DNA from 2 places in the Arthrobacter sp. LAR12-1-1.1 genome. Region 2 is predicted to be linked to the other one. Evidence: riboswitches for the same ligand, from Rfam matches in the RefSeq annotation. Region 2 holds a riboswitch; the other holds the start of a gene.
The links. Region 2 has a riboswitch for cyclic di-AMP ahead of MRBLAR12_RS11300 (hypothetical protein). Riboswitches for the same ligand answer to the same signal wherever they lie in the genome.
Positions count from the first base shown of each region.

Region 1 (7,419 bases), on a different contig from region 2:
CAACACAAGAGTAAACACTCAGGTGCCGGATCACCGAATATTTTTTCACGGGCGCAGTCTTCAGCGCGGAAAGTTCACGGTGCGGCAACGCAAAAGACCCCCGCCAAGAGGCGGGGGTCTTTCGAAGGTGCTGGGATCTTGCTTAGGCGCCGACGCGGATGAAGACCGGGCCGGAGCCGACGTTTACGCTGTACAGCGCGGTGGTTCCGCCGTTCCAGCCGCCGTGGACTGCCATGCCGTTGCCGACGTAGACCGCGATGTGAGCCATGCCCACGCCGCCGTTCTGGTAGTAGGCGAGGTCGCCCGGGCGTGCCTCGGCGGCGCTCACGGTGCGGCCCAGGGACAGGTAACCTGCCGGCCAGCCGTGGTAGTGGATGCCGGCCGCGGCCAGCGCGTTGGTGGCGAGGGCGGTGCAGTCCTGCGCCACGCCGATCTGTGCGTAGGCAGCGGCGGCGATGGTTGCGCCGGAGCCGCTTCCGATGCCGGCGGGAGCCTGGGCAGCGACGCCGCCGCTGACACCAAGCTCGGTGCCACCGGCGCGGGAGGCGTTGGAATCCTGGACCTGCACGACGGGCTTGGGGGCCTCGACGACGGGAGCCGGCGACGTGGTCACAGCGGGCTTCTCGTAGGAGATCGCGATGGTGGAAGCGGCCGAGATTGTGGCCGGAGCGGCGGACTGGACTTCCAGGGCCGAAGCGGAGGTGGATTCGCGCTGAACATTGGTCTCAGCAGCGTTGGCTGCGATTCCACTGGTCAGAACCAGACCGGAAGCTGCGGCGATGACCGCGGCCTGACGGCCCACGCCGCCGGCGTTGTCGCCGACAGCCTTGGCAATAACAGCCAGCGAGTTGGTCTTGGTGACCTCGGCGCGGTGCCGTGCAACAGTTGCACGAGTAGTCATTAAGTTCTCTCTTTCGTGATCCTTGGACCGCGCGCTTTCGGGCACGGACTGAGGACGCTCCGGCATCTTGGGGGTACGCCGGATCGCCCCGAAATGGGTTACTTAGCGAAGGGTGTACTGCGAAGACGCGCCAAAAGCGGAAACTGCATGCTGTCCGGGCTCGGTAGAGAATGAGCCTGCGGAACGTGATCCAATCCGGGCGCCGGCAAGGGCGGCACGTGATGTGGATTCCAGCGGGCTCAAAAGAGCCTCGCCGGTGCGCATGCGCGCAGAATTGTGGCGTGAAGACACGAAAGTAGCCTCTCCCAATGCCTACGAGGTGAGCTGTCGGATTCGGATGGGAGTCACCCGGCCGCGCTGCTTCCTGGGAAGCTTTGCGACTTAACCCCAAGGCCTTCTTTCGAAGGCCAAAATTGGTTCCCCCGCCCCTGCCAGACGATGTAATGCGAACGGACCTTGAGCGGTGGCAGAGCTAGGCAATCCACTCAAGAGCGCCAACTTCGGAAAAGTTGGCGTGCTTCAAACCCTACAGGAGTCCGGACCCAATGTCACATTCAGATCACGGCGTGTCACAAGAATCTGAGAGTGGTCCATCGTCTTTGTTAGAGCCAGCCGAGGGGGTCAACGACGTCGCCGTTGACCATCACTTCAAAGTGGAGGTGGCAGCCCGTGGAGGCGCCGGTGGTTCCGCTCATGGCGACGACGTCACCGCGCGATACCTTCTGGCCGACCTCGACCGAGGCAGAGGACAGGTGGTTGTACGTGGTCTCCAGGCCGTTACCGTGGTCGATGACCACCCGGTTTCCACCGCCGAAGGGATGCCATCCATTGAAGGTCACGGTGCCGCTGGCGGCTGCATGGACCGCCGTGCCGCACTGGGCAGCGAAATCCTGGCCGCGGTGGAACTCCCCCGCGCCTCCGGTAATGGGGCTGACGCGGTAGCCGTAGGGCGATGCCGTGACCAGCTGATCCAGCGGCCCGCCAAGTGTGCCCGCCGATGCGGCGCGGGTGATGCTGCCCACAGACTGGGCGCTCAGCAGCTGCTTGAGCTTCCCGTCCGGATCGCCCTTCGTGGTGACGGCAGTGCGGCTGAAGTCGACCTTTGCCGCGGCAGCGGCGGTGACATCCGGCTGAACGGCGGCCGAGAGAGCGCCGGATCCGCCGGGATTGGAGGCCATCACGGGGCTCGTGACGGGGACCGTCACGGTGAGAACCAGACCAGTTGCGGCCAGGGCGATCCCGGCTTTCTGCCCGACTCCGCTGGCCGAGGCAAACTCCGTTACCTGACGGAACGGACTGCGCCGGCGACGCCGTTCATCGCGGTGCGCGTCGCGCGGGCGTTCGGCCATATGCGCGACGACGGGACGCGGCTCCGGAGCGGGACCGGTCGCGCGGCGACGGCCCCTGGCGGTCTGGGTGGTCAAGAACGGTTCCTCTCTGGAGAGCCTGCGAAGTTAGCTGTCGGATTCGGGTCAGAGAGATCAAAGACCCGGTCCGCCGTTGCAAGCAGCCAGGCACAGGGGTATCCCCAGGGGATCCTTCGGTGGAAGCTGCTTGCCGCTGACGGACTTCACCCCAAGGCTGCTTAAGTAGCAGCCGAAAGTGGTTCCCCCGCCCCTGCCAGAAGGTGGTTCAGCGACTAATCCGCTGGCAGGGCTCGGCTTCGGATCAGGTAACGCTTTGGTATCGGTACTGGCCACTAACTATAGGGGATTAAGCCGCCCGGTGATAAATCCGTAATCGCAACTGTGCAGAACTCATGGGTCGTCCCACAACCGGCCCGTTGCGGCCGGTCAGGCGACCGTTACAAAGACGTGCGCGGCAACCTCGGGCGGCAGTTCCAGGGCTCCCTCGATATCGGGGACGCGGACCGAGATGTACTCCCCCACACGCTCCAGCGAGACCAGCGCGCCAGGCCGGATTCCGCCTTCGTCGAGCTGGGCCAGAAGCTCCGGCTCCACCTGGATCGGCTCCGCGAGCCGGTTGACCGTGATCCGCGAACCCGCACCGTAACCGGCCATGGCCTCCAGGAGGTTTACCGCCCTGTCCGCGGGGGCACCATTGGGCACCCCGCCAAGATCTGCCAGCCCCGGAATGGGGTTTCCGTAGGGCGAAACTGTCGGGTGGTTGAGCATCTCGAAGATTCGGCGCTCGACGCGTTCGCTCATGACATGCTCCCAGCGGCACGCTTCCTCATGGACGTAGGCCCAGTCGAGTCCGATCACGTCCGCGAGCAGTCGTTCGGCGAGGCGGTGCTTGCGCATGACACCGATGGCGCGTTTCCGCCCGGTTTCGGTCAGTTCAAGGTGCCGGTCACCGGAAACAACCACAAGCCCGTCACGCTCCATGCGGCCGATGGTCTGGGAAACGGTGGGGCCGGAGTGGCGGAGCCGTTCGGCGATGCGGGCACGGAGGGCAACGATGTTTTCTTCTTCAAGTTCCAGAATGGTCCGAAGATACATCTCCGTGGTATCGATCAGATCCGTCATTCAGCTCAGCTCCTCGAGCGCAGTCCTTGCGTCATTCCCACCGTACCGCGTGCGGGCTGCATGCAGGATGCGCCCTGGCGGGATCCGCCGTACGTTCGCATGCCAGCCTAGCCTATTTTGAATTACTCCGGATAATTTTCGTTCGGCCCGGGACTGCCCTCCCGGCGCCCGTAGGCCGGCAGCCCCCGGCGTCTCAATGACCTGACTGTGACAGGCCTTTTTCCATATCGCCGGGACCCGTCAGGCAGAATGAAACAGGCAAAATAGAACAGGCAGAATGAAAAAGGGGTGTCCGTTGTAGCCATCCCTGCCAGGCCACCTCCCAGCCACGCTACGAACCCGCCGAAAATTGGAGCCACTGTGAGCGACACGAGCGTCACGATCCCCGCCAACCTCCTGCCCAAGGACGGACGGTTCGGCGCCGGCCCGTCCAAGGTCCGACCGGAACAGATGGACGCCCTCGCCGCGGCATCGGCGAAGCTGCTGGGGACCTCGCACCGCCAGGCACCGGTGAAAAACCTGGTCGGCTCGGTACGCAGCGGCCTCAGCGATTTCTTCCGCGCGCCCGAAGGCTATGAAGTCGTGCTCGGTGTGGGCGGATCCACCGCGTTCTGGGACATCGCCAGCTTCGGACTCGTAGAGAACAAGGCGCAGCACCTGTCCTTCGGCGAGTTCGGCTCGAAGTTTGCCTCGGCCACCAACAAGGCGCCGTTCCTCGCCGAGTCCTCCATTATCAAGGCCGAACCCGGCACCCGCCCCTCCGCCCGGGCGGAGGCCGGCGTCGACGTCTATGCGTGGCCGCAGAACGAAACCTCAACCGGCGTGGCTGCCCCCGTCCAGCGCGTGGCAGGCGCCGACGAGGGGTCGCTGGTGCTGGTGGACGCGACCTCGGCCGCGGGCGGGCTGGACGTGGACGTGGCGGAGTCCGACGTGTACTACTTCGCGCCGCAGAAGAACTTCGCGTCCGACGGCGGCCTGTGGCTGGGCCTGTTTTCCCCCGCGGCGCTGGAGCGGGCGGCACGGATCAAGGCCGGCAACCGCTGGATCCCCGACTTCCTGGACCTCCAGACGGCGATCGACAACTCCCGGCTCAACCAGACCTACAACACCCCGGCGCTGGCCACCCTGGTGACCCTGGATGCCCAGGTGCAGTGGCTGAACGCCAACGGCGGCCTGGACTTCGCAGCCGCCCGGACCGCGGATTCCGCCGGCCGCATCTACCGCTGGGCCGAGGCGTCCGGCTACGCCACGCCGTTCGTGGCCAAGGCCGAGGACCGTTCCAACGTGATCGCCACGATCGACTTCGACGAATCGATCGATGCCTCGGCCATCGCCAAGGTGCTCCGCGCGAACGGCGTCGTCGACACCGAGCCGTACCGCAAGCTGGGCCGCAACCAGCTGCGCATCGCCACCTTCGTGGCGATCGAGCCGGACGACGTCTCGGCACTGCTCGAGTGCATCGATTTCGTCGTGGCTGAACTGAAAAAGTAGCCTCAGCGCCCGGCGGCGCCGTCACGGCCCATGAGAACTCAGGCCGCGGCGGCGCCGTCATCGTTTCAGGCCGGTCCGCCCGGCTGCACATTCTGTTGTGAGCCGCGCCGCGCACCCGGCTGGGAACCAGGGCTGGCGCCGGCTGGACCGGTCCCGCTTTCGACGTGGAAGTACCGCAGCCCGCGCGCGCGACGGTTGAAGTGGAGCCGCAGGTGCTTCGCCCGGATGATCCACACCAGCCCGATCAGGGCCGCCAGCAGGCCGGCGCCCGCCGCAACCGCCATGGACCAGCGGGGGCCGGCGGTGTTTGCCACCCAGCCGACGAGCGGCGCCCCAATGGGAGTTCCGCCCATGAAAATTGCCATGTAGAGGGCCATCACCCGGCCCCGCATTACGGGGTCCGTGGTGGTCTGGACGTACCCGTTGGCGCTCGTCATCATGGTGATGGCGAACAGACCCACGGGCACCAGAGCAACGCCGTACCAGAAGTAGTTTGGGGCCATCGCGGCGATGCCGGAGGTTACGCCGAAGGCCGCTGCCGCCCCGAAAATGACCCGCAGCCGGGGCTTGCCGCGGCCGGCGGACAACAGCGCCCCGGCGACGGATCCGATGGCCATGATCGAATTCATCAGGCCGAAGGCCCCCGCGTCGAGGCCGAATTCCTTACCCACCATGGCCGCAATGAACAGGGCGAAGTTCAGCCCCAGGGTTCCCACGATGAAGATCGCTACGAGCACCACGACGAGGTCCGGACGGAACCTGACATAGCGCAGACCCTCCCGGATCCTGCCCTTGCCCGCCCGTGCCCGCGGCAGCCGCCGCAGCGACGCGGCCGGGATTTTCGCCAGGCTCACCAACATGGCCACGAAGGTGAGCGTGTTGATGAGGAAGACCCAGCCGGGCCCGACAACGGCAGTGAGCACGCCGGCGACTGCCGGGCCTATCATCCGGGCGACGTTGAAGGAAGCACTGTTGAGGGCCACGGCATTGGGGAGGTAGTCGTCCTGGACCAGTTCCGAGACGAAGGTCTGCCGCACGGGAGCGTCCAGGGCGGAGACCACCCCGAGCATTAGGGCGAAAGCGTAGACGTGCCAGAGCTGCGCCGCGCCCGAGACCACCAGGATGCCCAGTCCGGCGCTCAGCAGCGCCATTGCGGACTGAGTCAGCACCAGGAGCCGCTTACGGTTGAAGCGGTCGGCGAGAAGTCCGGCCACGGGCGCCAGGAAGAGCTGCGGGCCCAACTGCAGGGCCATCGTGATCCCCACCGCCCCGGCATCGTGCGCCGTCAGGTGGGCGAACACCAGCCAGTCCTGGGCGGTGCGCTGCATCCAGGTGCCAATGTTGGAGATGAGCGCACCGATGAACCAGATGCGGTAGTTCAGGATGTGCAGGGACTTGAACGTGGACATCAGCCCCAGCCCTCCCCAGACACGCTCCCGGACGTTTTCAACCGTTAGTCGGCCTCGCCCGCAGAGCGTTCCCGCTCGTCGTCGTCGGTCTCCGAGGCGCCGGGCTCGGCAGCATCCTGGTCGGCAGTACCCTGCTGGTCTGTATCGTGCGTATCCTGCTGGTCAGTATCCGACTGGTCTGTATCCTGCTGGTCTGTATCCTGCTGGTCTGTATCCTGCTGGCCTGGGGCCGACGCCGGCGACGGCGTTGGGGAGCCGGACGCCTCGTCGGCGGCCTCGTCATCTTGTGCGTCTTCCGGGCGGACCCGCTCAGCCCACGGAATCCACGCCGGCGCCAGGACGGAGTCTTCGGAGGGCAGCAGGCCGAGTTCATCCACCGTGACCACCTTGGACCGCGAGTTGCGGGTCAGTACGGCGTACCACTGCCAGCCCAGGTACCCGGGCAGCCTGGATTCGAAGAGATGGGTCACCAGGCGGTCGCCTTCGCTGCGGGCACCGATGTGCTCGCCGATCTGCTCGGCGGGAGCAATGCCTTCCACCGCGGTACGGGCGACGTCGACGGCGGCGGCCAGGAAGGCGTCGGGCTTGCCGGTGCGCCAGAAGGGCACGCCGGCGCGCGGGCGCGTTCCCTGCTTTGAGCCTGCTGTCTTGGATCCGGCAGGCAGGGTGGATCCGGCATCCGGCGCCGGCAACCGATCAGGTTCCTGAGTCATCAAGAGCCTTATACGTCCAGCTCGTCGGCAACCTTACGGAGGGCCGCTGCGATCGCCTTGCCCTTGTTGCCTTCCGGGTACTTGCCCGCGGACAGGGTCCCGGACAGGTTGTCCAGCACGCTGACGAGGTCCTGCACCAGCGGGGCAAGGTCCCTGGCACTGGGCCGCTTTGCCTTGGCGATAGACGGTGTCTTGTCCAGCACGCGCAGGCCCAGGGCCTGGGCACCCTTGCGTCCGTCGGCTACACCAAATTCAACGCGCGTTCCGGCCTTGAGCTCCGTGACACCCTCGGGCAGCGCGGACTTGGGCAGGAAGACCTCCTGGCCGTCCTCGCCCGCGAGGAATCCGAAGCCTTTTTCCTTGTCATACCACTTGACCTTGCCGGTAGGCACGTAATCAACCTTCTTCGTTCTGCG
Region 1 is NZ_JBEGIG010000045.1:18,871-26,289, reverse strand. It holds gene MRBLAR12_RS18740 (NlpC/P60 family protein) at 143-901, opposite strand; cyclic di-AMP (ydaO/yuaA leader) riboswitch at 1,197-1,366, opposite strand; gene MRBLAR12_RS18735 (M23 family metallopeptidase) at 1,504-2,325, opposite strand; cyclic di-AMP (ydaO/yuaA leader) riboswitch at 2,330-2,549, opposite strand; gene MRBLAR12_RS18730 (metal-dependent transcriptional regulator) at 2,695-3,390, opposite strand; gene serC (phosphoserine transaminase) at 3,751-4,881, shown strand; gene MRBLAR12_RS18720 (MFS transporter) at 4,947-6,290, opposite strand; gene MRBLAR12_RS18715 (DUF3027 domain-containing protein) at 6,335-7,003, opposite strand; gene MRBLAR12_RS18710 (cold-shock protein) at 7,012-7,395, opposite strand.
Region 1: linked by a shared signal. The riboswitch ahead of MRBLAR12_RS18735 (M23 family metallopeptidase) and the one ahead of MRBLAR12_RS11300 (hypothetical protein) in region 2 are both predicted to bind cyclic di-AMP.

Region 2 (7,419 bases):
TGTGTTGGTCACCTGCCCGAAAAGACATGGAAATACTCGCCGGGTAGCCTCGCACCAAGGATCCCGTTCGAAAGGTAGTACGCCATGCGTGTTGGACTGATCCGGGTGATGACGACGTCGGACCGACGCCTGCTCCACGCCCACGGGAAACTCCTGCAGGAGGCTTTCGGGTTTTCCGTGACCTCCCGCTGTATTCCGGACCAGCCGTCCGGCGTCTACGACCAGGTGTCGCTCGAGTCTGCGGCACCCAAGGTAGTCCAGCTGGCCCGGGAAATGGCAGGGGACGCCGACGCGCTGATTATCAGCTGCGCGTCCGACCCCGGGCTGGCCGCCACCCGGGCGGCCGTGGACATCCCGGTCATCGGGGCGGGCTCCGCAGCCGCAGCTGCTGCTCTGACCTTTGGCGGACGGATTGGAGTCCTGGGACTCGGTGCCCATGTACCGGGCCCGATCGCGGACGCACTGGGCGAACGCATGCTGCTCATTGATGGCGAGGGGCGCGTCGAAACGCCCGACGCGTTCCTCATGCCTGCCGGTATCTTCGACGCCCTCGCAGCGGCCCACATGCTGGTTGATGCCGGCGCCGACGTGATCGTCCAGGCCAGCACCGGCCTGAGCAGCATCGGCATGGCGGACGTGCTCCGCCGCCGGCTCGGGGTCCCGGTCATCGACGCCGTGACGGCGGCCGGCTCCATGCTCGTCTCAGCGGTGGTCGCCCGGGAACTTCAGCAGGTTTGAGTCCCACGGCCGGTGGCGGCGCGCCATGGGCCAGCGACAAGACAGCCCCGCAACCTGATTGGGCGCGGGGCTGTCGCGTGCTGAGCCGGTCCTACTTGTAGACGCGGACCCAGTCGACCTGCATCTGTGAAGGCTTGGTGGCCGATCCGTCAGGGAACCAGTCCAGCTGCAACGTCTGATGCATGCCCACGGAGGGCAGGTGCGCGGGGTTCGTGTCGGAGAAGGTCTTCACTCCGTCGATGTATCCCTTGATGCCGGCCGGAGTCCACTCCACGGCGTAGTTGTGCCACTGGGTGGTGTCGACCGTCTTGGCGGCCGTGGTCTGGAAGTTCGACCCGCCGCAGGCGTAGTGCAGGAAGAACTTGATCTGGCTGGTGTTGCTGCTGCCCTCGGCGTAGTCGATCTCGGCGCAGTTGGGGGAGGTGTTGTTGTTGGGCCACAGGATCAGCACGGGGTGGTACTTCGGGTCCCTGGCGCTGGTCCTCATGCGCGTCTCCCACTTGCCGTATTTCTGCTGCGCAAATTTGGCCGACATGCCGCCTGTGGTGCCGGCCGAGTTGCCGCTGACCGTGGCCACGCCGTTCGCGACCGACCACGCCTGCGGGCTCCGCACGCCCTTGCCGGCATGTCCGGTTCCCTTGAAGACGCTCCACTTAGTGGAGTCGGGGGCGCCGGCCTTGGAGAACTCGTCGCCGGCAACAACCGCACCCCAGCCCCGGGCGGTGGCGGCTTGCGAACCGTCGCCGGTCGCGGCGACTGCGGCCTGGGCCGCAACGGGCGCCGCGGCAGGCGCTGCAGCGGGCGCGGCCGGCGTCGACCCCGTAGCGGCTGCCGCTTGTGCGCCGCCCGCCGTTTCCGGAGCGATCGGTGTGGCGGCGGGAGCGGCGGCAGCCGGTGCCGCGTCGACTCCGGGATCCGCTATTGCAGCGGCGGGACCGCCGACGGGTTTGGGAGCAGACGGCGCCGCCGACTCAGGCGCTGCGGGCGCCGAGGACGTGGAAGCCGCGGCAGGACGCGAGGCCTTGGTGGCCGCCGACGACGTGAAGGCCGCGGCAGAACCCGAGGCCTGGGTGGTTGGGGATGGGGCCCCGGCGCCGGTGGTGGGGGCGACGCTGCACCCGGCCAGCGACAGTGCGCCCAAGCTCAGCGCAATCGCTAGTTTGTGGAGCTGTGGTGTCTTGAAGCCTGGTGTCTTCGGCTGTGCTTGACTGAACCGTGATTTGCTGAGCGGTGATTTCTTGAACGGCGTTTTCTGGAACAACGGACCCCTCCGGGCTTTGTGACTGGCACACACAACCGTCGCTGCCAAGGCGGCGGCGAGTGCGGGAAGCTTCATCCGGCCCTGCTGCAAGAGCATGGGCGAGCAGACGCCGAACGGCGCAACCGGGCCCTAAAAGGGGCGGTCCGGGGCCCTGCATTCGGGCCAGGCCTTCACGGCCAGTGGCCCACGTTACCGGACCGTTACCTTGACCCGCAAACCTCTCCGGACGTGTTCACGGCATTCCCCTGCGCCCACACGAAAGAATGGTCGGGTGAGTGATGCTGGCGAGTTCATCGACCTCTCGCTGCAGCGGGAAGGTTCCTGGCGCCGTGCGGACGAGCTGCAGTCGCGGCTGGAAATGGAGCCAGGAGGCAGAGGCCTCCGGTTCTACGGCACCTCCGTGGGTGCCGTGCGCGGGACGGTCCGGGATGCCGGCCGCCGCTATCCAGGGCTGTCCCACGATCAGGTCACCGCGCTGAGCTCCGAACTGTGGGGCTCCGAATTGTGGGGCTCGGAACTGGGGGCGGCACCGGTTTTCGAGCGCCGGCTGGCCGCAGTGGTCCTGCTGCAGGCCAATGTGAAGCTGCTGACCAACTCCGACCTCACCCGGCTGGAGGGCTTCATCCGGGAGGCGCAGGTGCGGGACCTCGTGGATCCGCTCGCCGTCGACGTCGTCGGGCCCTTGGTGGGCGGGCTCGACATGATGGCCAGGGTGCGGGCTGACAGCGTGCTGGACCGGTGGGTGCGCGAGCCCGATGCCTGGCTGCGCCGGGCCGCGCTGCTTTCGCCGCTGCTGGCGCTGCGCGCGGGCGCGGGGGACTGGGACAGATTTGTCCGGCACGCGAATGCGGTGCTCGGCGAGGCTCGCGGGACGTTCGACGCCGACGCCGACGGCGCTGCGGACCGGGACGCGGTTTCCCGGGTCCTGGCCGAGATGGCAAAGACGAGGCCGGAGCTGCAATTCACGTCCGTTGGAGAGTGACCATCCGACCGTTCCCCGCGGGCCCGGCCCGCGTTCAGAGCTGCGGACTTTCAGACTTTCGGATCTCCGGGACCGCCCGGATCGCCCTGTCCGACGGCGCTGCCGGCATCGCCGGATCTGCCGTCGGCATTTGCAGGCAGCGCGAAAGCCCTCGCCGCCCGTGACCCGGCGACGGCGCTCGCGGCTATGGTGACTAGAGCGCCGACCAGCAGGGCCGCTGCCTCGCCCGGGAGCAGGACCTGAAGCTGTGTGCCGATGCTCGCCGCCGCAACCGGCACGCCAAGTTGGGCCGCCGACAACACCCCGAGGGGCAGCGGGAGACCCAGGAACGCCAGGCCGGCGTGCGTCAGCAGGGTCCCTACTCCCAGGACCACGCCGAGGGCAATCATCTCCGGATGTCCGGCCAGGTCCTTGAGCGTCAGCGATGCACCCAGCCAGACGAAGAACACCGGACTAAGGAAACCGTCGCTGAGGGCGAACAGTTGCCGGGCCAGCCGCCGCGGTTCGCCGACGGCGGCCACCACCAGGCCGAAGGAAAAGCCTGCCAACATCACGGACACATTGCTCCATGTCGCGACTGCGGCCAGGGCGAAGAGAACGGCCAGCTGGCTCCTCAGCTCCAGGGCAAACTTGCGGCTTTCCGAGAGTTGGTGCACGCGAGCGCGGATTCCCCTGCGCTCCAGCCAGCGCAAGACGAAATAGAGCACCACCGCGCAGCCGGTCACCGTAAGCACGCCCAGCGCCGCGCGGCCTGCGTTGGGCGGATCCACGAGGAGCGGCAACGCCACAATGCAGGCTATGTCGGCGATGGCCACCTGCGCGGTCATGGCGACGACATCGGGTCCGCCGAGGCGCAGCGAATCGATGATCGGAAGGACCAGGGCGGCCGACGAGGACGCCAGCAGCACTGCGTAGAGGGGAGCATGTCCAGTCCCGAAGAGCAGACCGATCCCGGTTCCGACCGCCACCGCTGCCGCCGCGGCCGCAATAGCCCGGCGGGAGCCATTGCCGAGGGCGGAGCGGATCTGCGGATCCCTCACGGGAACATGGGTTCCGGCCACAAACATCATCAGCGCGAACCCGATGTTGGCCAGCAGGATAAACGTCGGGTCCGCAGGATCAACCAGGGCCAGGCCTGAGCGTCCGATCGCGATGCCGGCCAACAGTTCGCCCAGCATCACCGGCAACCGCCAGCGCGCCGGCAGCGCCAGCAGGGGTCCGGCCAGGGCGACGACGGCGATCAGCGCCAGGGACAGGAATGTCACGGCTCGCCGCTGCGGGCGGGCCCAGGGCCCGACCGCCGCTCCACCACGGCGTAGGCTTTCCCGTCCAGGAACGCCCAGTCATTGACAACCATGTACCCAAGTGCGTCCACCCGGTCATTCAGGACGTGCTCGTCGAAACCTCCGTCGCGCGGTTCCGCGTCCCAGGTGGTCACGTGGACGTCCCGGCCGTCCAGGATCAGCAGCTCGGTGTTGACGTCGAAATCCTCCTGTGGCTGATTGCTCAACTGGCAGATGGCGACACAGTGGCTGTTCATTTCGGGCCTCCGCTTCGGCGTGTGCTGATGGCATCATCCTACGTTCGGATGCGGCGCCGCCCCATGGGCAATTGCCGGACCGTTCTGTGGCCGCCGTTACCTGAATGTGACTTTTGCATGCGGATCGCGTTACGGTGGATGAGTGCCTGTTGTCTCCGATACGGGCGCTCCCCAGCCGATTGCCTAACTCTGCCGCGGCCCGGGGGTAACTCGCATCAACGACCGGCAGAGACGGGGAAACCACTTTTGGCCTGCTGATTTCGCAGGCCTTGGGGTGAAGCCGCACAGTGCCCGCAACGACGGGCCCGGGAGTGCGGCCGGGTGCCTCCCATCCGAATCCGACAGCTCACCTCGCAGGCATTGGGAGAGGCTACATTCATGTCTTCAATCAGTACTTTTGTGCGCCATACGGCCGTCCTCGCCGCCGCATCCGGCCTGGTCCTCACCAGCGGAATGGCAGCCAACGCAGCCGCAGCACCTGCTCAGCGGGACTCCGCTCCGGCGTCCAACGTGGACGTCACGGGACTGGTCAGCGCCCCCGTGAACGCCGACTCAAGCGTCAAGATCAGCTTTGACCGCCCCGCGGTAGCTACCGTCGCAGCGCCGGTCATCGAACAGCCCGTTGCCGCGGCGCCGGCTCCCGCCGCTGCGCCTGCAGCAGCACCGAAGGCAACCGTGCAGGTGCAGGCCGCTCCGGCGGCCGCGCCGGCCGCGGCGCCCGCTGCCGGCGGACGCAACGCCATCATGCTCTCGGCCGCTTACAGCCAGGTGGGCATCACCCAGGACTGCACCGCCATGGTCGAAAAGGCCCTTGGCGCGGCAGGCAAGCCGGTTGGCAACATTGGTCCCCGGGCGTTCCTTGGCCTCGGAACCGTTGTGGGCACCCCGCAGCCCGGCGACATGGTGGTCCAGTCCGGCCACGTTGCCATCTACGCCGGCAACGGCCAGGTGGTCAGTGGCGGCATGAACGGAAAGAACCAGACGATGGTCCACCCGCTGTCATGGCTCACGGCGACCGGCGGCGTCACCTTCGTCCGCGCCTAAGCCGCGCTGCCTCTTCCGGGCCGGAAAGTCCGGAAAGACCGGTGATCGATTCCCTTGGGGGCAATCGATCGCCGGTCTTTCCTGTACATATAGTTCTCAGGGATTCCCCCGCCCGGCCAGTGGAAGCGTCAACTTCATGACCGTCCCCTCGGCACCTGTCGCGGCCACCTCAACGGCGCCGCCCGCAGCGACGGCGATCTCCCTGACCAAGGCCAGACCGATGCCAAAGCTTCGCTGTCCGTGTGCACTGCCTGTGCTGGCGGTCCGTACGAAGCGGTCAAAGATCCGGGTCTGATCGACGCCGGTGATTCCGGTCCCCGTGTCCGCCACCGTGATCACGGCGCGGTTCTGCTCGATCGAGGTCGTGATGGACACCCGGCCGCCCGGGGGCGTGTGGGCGAGGGCGTTGTCCGCCAGGGCAAGCACGGCACGGCGCAGCGCATTATTCTCGATCCGGGCCAGCGGCCGGGCATCGGCTACGAAGTCCACGGCCACCTTGCGCTGCTCTGCCACCAGCTGGAGGCTCCCGGCGACGCTGGCGGCGGTGTCGGCAAGGTCGGCAGGCGGTGCGGAGCGGTCCGGGACTTCCGCTGTTGCCGCGAGGAGCAGTTCGTTGACAATCCCGGTCAGCGTTGCTGCGTCCTCCCGGATCCGGGCCAGGTCGTGGCCTTGCCTGGAGCCGGGCACGGTATTGCGCTGGGCAAGCTGGATCCTGGTGTCCAGGATGGTCAAGGGCGTGCGCAGTTCGTGGCTCGCGTCCTGGACGAAGCGCCGCTGCCTGGCCAAGGCATCACCGAGGGGACGGATGGCGCTGCGCGCGCTGAGCCACCCGACGATGCCGGCCAGCAAGATTCCCGCCACCCCGGCGATGACCATGGCTTCGAGGACATCTTTGGAGTCCAGGTACGCGTAGGCCGTCCCGGCCGCCGCCGAGCCCGGCACTTCTGGATGGGCGAGTTGATTCATGAGGTACAGCGCCGTGGCAGCGAGCAGCCCGAGAACCATTACCGCGCACGCGGCGCTGATCCGCAGCGCGACCTTGAGCGAGGCCTTGCGCAGAATGGAGTGGTCCGGATTTCCTGCGGTCCCGCCGTTACTCATGGGCATCGCCGATCTGGTAACCGAGGCCGTGCACCGTGCGGATGACGGCCTTGGAGATCTTCCGGCGCAGGTGATGAACATAGGTATCGATCACGCCGGGCTGGTCCGAGGCGTGGAAGTACGCCGCGAGGAGTTCGTCCCGGGTGAAGACACGGCCGGGTTCCGCGGCCAGGGCTGCGAGCAATTGGCCTTCTTTCGCGGTCAGCGACACCGTGTGCCCGTAGACGGACCGGACGGAACGCTGCGTCGGATCCAGTTCCCAGTCCCCGATCGCCACCGGCGCCGGGGCCGGGGAAGGGAAGGTGCGCGTCAGTGCGCGCAGGCGTGCCGCCAGTTCGCCGGCGTCGAACGGCTTGGTCACGTAATCGTTGGCTCCGGCGTCCAGACCCCTGATCTTTTCGTCGGCATCGCCCAGCGCGGTCAGGATCAGGATGGGCGTGGCAATGCCTTTCGACCGTAAAGCCGCGATGAGGGCGATACCGTCCATGACAGGCAGCCCGCGGTCGATCACCATGACGTCCCAGGCCCCGGTCAGTCCGTGGTGGAGGCCATCACGGCCGTTGGTGACCAACTGGACCCGGTAATCCGGGTCCAGGAGCTCGGCGATGAGCGGTCCCAGAACGGCGTCGTCCTCGACGAGCAGCAGGGAGGGGCGGTCAGCGGTAGTCATGTCAGCTATTCTTCCGCGGCCATTTCCTCAGTCCGCAGTCCGTCCTCGGTTCCCGCGGGCGTGTCGCCGGCCGGTGCGGCTGC
Region 2 is NZ_JBEGIG010000013.1:3,856-11,274, forward strand. It holds gene MRBLAR12_RS11275 (aspartate/glutamate racemase family protein) at 85-738, shown strand; gene MRBLAR12_RS11280 (glycoside hydrolase family 16 protein) at 830-1,879, opposite strand; gene MRBLAR12_RS11285 (DNA alkylation repair protein) at 2,271-2,981, shown strand; gene MRBLAR12_RS11290 (cation:proton antiporter) at 3,032-4,246, opposite strand; gene MRBLAR12_RS11295 (hypothetical protein) at 4,243-4,521, opposite strand; cyclic di-AMP (ydaO/yuaA leader) riboswitch at 4,692-4,895, shown strand; gene MRBLAR12_RS11300 (hypothetical protein) at 4,900-5,565, shown strand; gene MRBLAR12_RS11305 (sensor histidine kinase) at 5,662-6,672, opposite strand; gene MRBLAR12_RS11310 (response regulator transcription factor) at 6,659-7,336, opposite strand; gene MRBLAR12_RS11315 (DedA family protein) at 7,342-7,419, opposite strand, start outside.